One region of the Lactobacillus porci genome, then DNA from elsewhere that is predicted to be linked to it. Evidence: riboswitches for the same ligand, from Rfam matches in the RefSeq annotation. Region 1 holds a riboswitch; the other holds the start of a gene.
The links. Region 1 has a riboswitch for lysine ahead of FYJ62_RS06250 (ABC transporter substrate-binding protein/permease). Riboswitches for the same ligand answer to the same signal wherever they lie in the genome.

Region 1 (3,408 bases):
TTTGCAAGAATTCAAAGCAGACTTAAGTGCCGCCCGCCATCCGGTCTTCCTGACCGGTGCCGGCGTCTCAACCCACTCCGGCATCCCCGACTACCGGTCCAAGACCGGGATCTATAACGGCGTCAGCGAGCCGCCGGAAACGATTTTGAGCGAGGACACCCTCTTCAACCGGCCGGAGCTCTTCTACAGCTTCGTCATGCAGAACATGTACTTTCCGGAAGCCAAGCCCAACCTGATCCATGAAAAAATAGCCGCGATCTGCAACGAAAAGGGCTACCTGGTCACCCAGAACATCGATACCCTGGACGCTAAGGCCGGCAACCGCCACGTCACCGAATTCCACGGCAACCTCTACGACATCTACTGCAGCAAGTGCCACAAGCAGCTGACCTACGAGGATTATGCCAAGGGCTACCGGCATGAATGCGGCGGGATCATCCGGCCAGGCATCGTCCTTTACGGGGAAGGGATCAACCCTGACAACATCAGCAATTCCGTCAATCACATTGCCAACAGCGACATGGTGATCATCGTCGGCACCAGCTTCGTGGTCTACCCCTTCGCCGGCCTGCTCAACTACGCGCCAGCCAGCGCCAAGCTGTGGGCCCTTAACCTGACTGAGATTCCGGCCGCCGGCATCAAGCAGCTCACCGGCGACGCCTTGGACGTTTTCAAGCAGCTTTAGCTTTTCTGCCTGCCGTTTTCAGCTTCAAGATATTCCTTCAGGGCGACGGCCTGGTTGTGGTCAAGATTCTTGGCCGCGAACAGGAACAAGACGTCGCCCTGTTTCAATTGCTCTTTGAGCAAGTCCCTGAAGTCAGCCACGGCCGGATTCTGGTCCAGCTCCGCGAAGTACTTCCGCTTGAATTCCGGGTACTTCGCGTCTTCATGGCCAAACCACTTGCGCAGGTCATTGCTTGGCCCCAGCTCCTTGGCCCACAGGTCCAGCTTGGCCCGCTCCTTGCTCATGCCCCTGGGCCACAGGCGGTCAACGAGGATCCGGAAGCCCACTGGCTGCTCTGAATCATAGATTCTGACTAATTTGATTTCTCCCATCTTGTTGCCTTCTTTGCTTTGGATTCTAGACTCTTTATTTACTTTTTTACCAATTTGGTCAAAAATAATATCGACTAAAATAAATTATATTCCTAATGGAGTCTAACATGAACTACCAAGACTATTTTTCCAGTATGCCCACGGCGAACCTGGCCAAAGACCTGCTCGGCCGACCTTTCAGCTACTTTGACGGGCAAGAGCGCCTGGGCGGCTATATCGTAGAAGCTGAAGCCTACCTGGGCAAGCAAGACCGGGCGGCCCACTCTTATGCCGGCCGCCGCAGCCAGGCCAACGAAGGCCTTTATGGACCGCCAGGCACCATCTATATCTACTCCCAGCGCCAGTACTTCTTCTTTGACGTGGCCACCCAAGCCAAAGACGAGCCCCAAGGCATCCTGATCCGGGCAATCGAGCCAGCCTTTGGCCTGGAGCGGATGATCCAGAACCGGGGCAAGGACGGCGTCCTCCTGACTAATGGCCCGGCTAAGCTGATGCTGGCCTTGGGGGTCAATTCCCGGGCCTGGGACTGCCAGCCCCTGGACCAGTCGCCCTTTGCCATTGACCTGGACCCGCGTAAGCGCAAGGCCGCCAAGCAACTCATTGCCGCGCCCCGGATCGGGATCAACCAGTCGGACCCCTTCTGGGCTAGCCAGCCCCTGCGCTTTTTCGTCGCCGGCAATCCTTACGTTTCCGACATGAAAAAGCGCGACTATGATCCAAACCGCGGCTGGCTGTAAAGGATATGGCTTTCTATTATCCACTTATCACTTTTTGTCAAAGTAAGCGTTATCTTAGCTTGACAGATTATTAAAAATATTTTAGGCTTTTCCTAGTTAGAAATTATTATCCAATACAATAGAGGTCGCGATTGTTCACGAACACGGGCTGAATCCACGAATCGATGCAGAAGCCTGGCAGTAAGGGATATCGCCGAAACCAACGGCTTGGTCGTGCAAGACGCTGGTTGGGCTGCGGGAGAAGATCCCGTAGACTGTCCTGGCCCTGCCAGGGAGTGCTATGATTTTTGGTATTAAATACTGAATTTTACCACCCTCATTGTTCAAGCAGTGAGGGTGTTTTGCTTTCGCTTTTATTGTATTTCATATCTGTGTATATTATGGAGGTTTTATACAGATGAAGTTAAAGAGAAGCTGGATCAGCGCGGTCCTGGCCTTGGTCCTGACCCTGGCCACGGGCATCGCCCTTTCACGGCCAGCCAAGGCCGACAGCGACACGCTGAAGATCGGTATGGAAGCCAACTATGCTCCATACAACTGGACCCAAACGACCAAGGCCAACGGTGCCGTTAAGATCGACGGGACCAGCTCATACGCCAACGGCTACGACGTCAAGATCGCCAAGATCATCGGCAAGAAGCTGGGCAAGAAGGTCATCGTGGAAAAGACCCAATGGGACGGGCTTTTGCCAGCCCTGACCAGTGGCAAGATCGACCTGATCATCGCCGGGATGAGCCCAACGGCAGAACGCCGCAAGGCCATCAACTTTACCAGCCCTTACCGGACGACCAATTTCGTGGTCATCATGAACAAGAACAGCAAGTACGCTGACGCCAAGTACCTGACTGACTTCAAGGGGGCCAAGCTGACCGCCCAGCAAGGGACCTTGCACTATGACCTGATCAAGCAGCTGCCAGGCGCCAAGCGCGAGCCAGCTTCCAAGGACTTTTCCGCCATGCGCGAATCTCTGGAAGCCGGGACCATCGACGGCTACGTGGCTGAAGACACGGAACTGACTTCCTTCAAGATGGTCGACTCCAACATCGTCGGGGTCAACCTGTCCAAGATGAAGGGGCTGAAGGTTTCCACCAGCGACGCCGAAGTTTCCATCGGGGTCAAGAAGGGCAACGACAAGCTTTTGAATGACGTCAACAAGATTCTGGCCAGCATCCCTGAAAGCAAGCGCCAGGCCTTGATGAAGGACGCCGTGCACCAGCAGCCGCAGACCAACACCAAGAAGGAAAACTGGCTGGTTTCCATGATCAAGAACTACGGGAACATGATCCTCGAAGGGATTGGCATGACCTTGCTGATCTCCCTGGTCGGCACCATCGTCGGCTTCTTCATCGGCCTATTGGTCGGGATCGTCCGGACCATTCCAGAACCGAAGAAGAAATTCAAGCGCGGCCTGCTGGCCTTCTGCAAGTGGCTGCTGTCAGTTTACGTTGAAGTCTTCCGGGGCACGCCAATGATGGTACAGGCCGCGGTTATCTACTACGGGGTAGCCCAATTCTGGCACTTGAACATGAACAGAACCTTTGCGGCCTTGGTCATCGTCTCCATCAACACTGGGGCCTACCTGGCCGAAGTCATCCGCGGGGGGATCATCTCTACC
Region 2 (3,408 bases), on a different contig from region 1:
GAGCACGGTTTGGTCCAAGATGAAAAATTGATTTTGTGAGCCGTGAACCTTCAAAAGCTTGGTCATAATTGTCTCCTTTAGCGCTTGAAAAAGTAGTCGTAGATCGCCTTAACCGCCCGGTCAGCGTCTTCAGTGGTCGTCCCGATCATGATCGAGATTTCTGATGAGCCTTGGTTGACCATGCGCAGGGAAATCCCTTGGGCAGCGACTGGAGTGGCAATATCGCGCATGACGCCGATATGATTCTTCATGCCTTCGCCAACGATCATGATAATGGCGTAGTCGTTGATCCATTCCAGGTGGTCAGGATTGATTTCAGTTTGAATGTCATCGCAGACTGAATCGATGATTTCATCACTCAGCTTATTCTTGTCAAAGATAATGGTCAAATCGTCAATCCCAGTTGGCATGTGTTCGTAGGAAAGGCCATATTTGCTGAGGATGTTCAGAATCCGGAGGGTAAAGCCAACTTCCTTGTTGATGAGGTACTTGTGCAGGTAAAGAGCCGCGAAGTGCTTGCTGGACGCGATCCCAGTCATGATATGTTCAGGCTTGAAGTGCTTTTCCGGAACGATCATGGTCCCACGTTTTTCAGGGTGCTGGGTGTTTTTGACGTTGATTGGGATCTGCCCCTGGATAGCAGGAATCAAGGCCTCATCATGAAAGACTGAAAAGCCAGCGTAAGACAGTTCCCGCATTTCCCGGTAAGTCATGGTCTGGATTGGCAGCGGGTGGTCGACTACGGCTGGGTTGGCGGAGAAAATCGCGTCAACGTCGGTAAAGTTCTCATAGAGATCGGCATGGAAGCCCCGGGCAAGAATAGCCCCGGTAATGTCAGAGCCGCCTCTGGAGAAAGTAGCAATGTGGCCAGCCAAGGTATAGCCATAAAAGCCAGGGAAGATCAGCTTTTCGTCAGGCTCATACTCAAAGTTCTCCAGGGCTTGGTAGCTTTCTGGAGCGATAGACGCATTGTTGGGTGAGCCAGTTACCGTCAAGCCGGCGGCTTTTGGATCAACGAAGCGGGCCTTTACGCCCTGCTCGTTCAAGATGATGGCGATCAATTGGGCATTCAGACATTCGCCATGGGCCTTGAAGGCGGCCATCAGGTATTCGTTGTTTGGATAGTTGCCATTTGGCAGGGAAAGCAGAATATCGCGCAGATGTGAGATATTGCCTTCTTCTACGCCAAAGTAGTGGCCAATTTCCACATAGCGCTGGAAGATTTCCTCAACCGTAGCGCTGGCGTTTTCTCCGCCAATGATCTGGTTGGCATATCTGATCAATAGGTCGGTAACCTTGATATCGCCAGCGTGACGCTTGCCGGGCGCAGAAGTTACTACGATCTGCCGTTCTGGATCACTGGTGATAATCTTGAGGGCGTTGGCAACGGCAGGACCGCTGGCCAAGGAACTGCCCCCGAATTTTACAACTTTCATGTGAAAAGCACTCCTTAGTTCAAAAAGACTTTAATTAACTTTTAAGCTATGTAGGACAATAGCATGATTTTTTCTAATTTGCAAAATATATTCTGCAATTCATCAGGTTGAAATCCGCCGCGATCCGCTCCAGGATTGGGATCTTGCCAGGTAAATATTTTTTCTGCAAGGGAAAAATTACACGTGCTATTAAAAAGGCATGAAAAATACATTGACAAGCTCACAAAATTAAACTAGACTGTAGGCAATTGAAGAGGCGCAGCCAACATCAGTAGCGCGGGAGAGCCGGCCAGGTTTTGACCCCACGTGAAAGGGGCGGTTGCCGAAGCGTTTGTCGAGATGGCTAGGGCAAATTGGCTGGGTTGCAGTTGAAGAAGCTGCAGACTGTCGCAGGGAATTTACCTGCGTTGCGCTTGCAATTGACGGATTTAATGATGAATTTATTCAAGCTCCAGATTGCGTAAGCAACCCGGGGCTTTTTATTTGTCGATTTCGCGGGCGCTCCCAAATTAAATGGAAATTTGAAAGAGGTTAACAAAATGGCAGAATTAGACGCACAAAGCATCATCAACTACATTGGCTCCGCGCCAAAGAAGACTCCGGTCAAGGTTTACCTGCGCGGTGAAGGACTGGATCAGCTGAGCTTTCCAGAAGGCACGGATCCTTTTGTAGAGGCAAAGACCGGCGTGGTCTTCGGGGACTGGAAGGATCTCAAGCCTTTCCTTGAGGAGCACAAGGGTGACTTTGCTTCCGTCCGGGTTGAGAACAACGCGCGCAACTCTGCCGTGCCAATGCTTGACATCAAGGAAGTCAATGCCCGCATCGAACCAGGTGCCTTTATTCGCGACCAAGTCGTGATCGGTGACAATGCCGTCATCATGATGGGGGCCGTAATCAATATCGGGGCAGAAATTGGCGAAGGGTCAATGATTGACATGGGCGCCGTGCTTGGTGGCCGGGCAATCGTTGGCAAGAACTGCCACATCGGTGCCGGCACTGTCTTAGCTGGGGTAATTGAGCCAGCATCCGCTGAGCCGGTTCGCGTGGACGACGACGTCCTGATCGGGGCCAATGCGGTCGTACTTGAAGGCGTTCATGTCGGCGAAGGCGCCGTGGTGGCTGCTGGTGCGGTGGTTACCAAGGACGTGGCCCCGCACACGGTGGTCGGCGGCGTGCCAGCCAGAGTCTTGAAGCAAGTCGATGAAAAGACGGAAAGCAAGACCGGTCTTGAAGAAGACCTGCGCAAGCTTTAAGGATGACAGAAGAAGTTCAGCAATATTAAGGAAGTTTTTGAAATGGCAGCTTTGACGGAAGAAGAGCTGATTCAGATCCGGCGCCACTTGCATGAGATCCCTGAATTGGCCCTGCAGGAAAAGGAAACCCACGCTTACTTATTAGACGTGATCAAGCAGATGAAGCAGGACTACCTGACCATTAGAGAGCCAGCAGAATTGCCAACCGCCCTCCTGGTCTTGGTCAAGGGGAGTCAGCCCAAGCGCACGATTGGCTACCGGGCGGATATCGATGCTCTGCCGGTTGAGGAAGAAACCGGCCTGCCATTTAAATCCAAGCATCCCCATGTGATGCATGCCTGCGGGCACGACATCCACATGACCGTCGCCCTGGGCGTATTGAGCTATTTTAGTGAGCATCAGCCAAAAGACAATCTGCTGTTTTTCTTCCAGCCGGCTGAAGAGAGCGAAAGCGGCGGCAAGCGGGCATATGAACTGGGCTTGTTCTCAGGAGAATGGAAGCCAGACGAGTTTTATGGGCTTCATGACAATCCCGGCTTGCCAGCAGGAGCAATTGGCTGCTTGAACGGCACCCTTTTCGCGGGCACGACGGAAGTCAATATCGATGTTTGGGGCAAAGGCGGGCACGCAGCCTTTCCGCATCAGGCCAAAGACGCGGTCGTTGCCGCGGCAGCCTTGATCATGCAGATACAGACCATCATTTCCCGCAGCATCGACCC

Region 2: another riboswitch for lysine. It lies ahead of dapD (2,3,4,5-tetrahydropyridine-2,6-dicarboxylate N-acetyltransferase); the one in region 1 lies ahead of FYJ62_RS06250 (ABC transporter substrate-binding protein/permease).

Annotation. Positions count from the first base shown of each region.
Region 1 covers NZ_VUMX01000015.1:1,338-4,745, forward strand. The annotation lists gene FYJ62_RS06235 (NAD-dependent protein deacylase) at 1-685, shown strand, start outside; gene FYJ62_RS06240 (DUF488 domain-containing protein) at 682-1,056, opposite strand; gene FYJ62_RS06245 (DNA-3-methyladenine glycosylase) at 1,164-1,793, shown strand; lysine riboswitch at 1,905-2,082, shown strand; gene FYJ62_RS06250 (ABC transporter substrate-binding protein/permease) at 2,191-3,408, shown strand, end outside.
Region 2 covers NZ_VUMX01000004.1:70,352-73,759, forward strand. The annotation lists gene dapF (diaminopimelate epimerase) at 1-66, opposite strand, end outside; gene FYJ62_RS02405 (aspartate kinase) at 78-1,436, opposite strand; lysine riboswitch at 1,680-1,859, shown strand; gene dapD (2,3,4,5-tetrahydropyridine-2,6-dicarboxylate N-acetyltransferase) at 1,976-2,689, shown strand; gene FYJ62_RS02415 (N-acetyldiaminopimelate deacetylase) at 2,732-3,408, shown strand, end outside.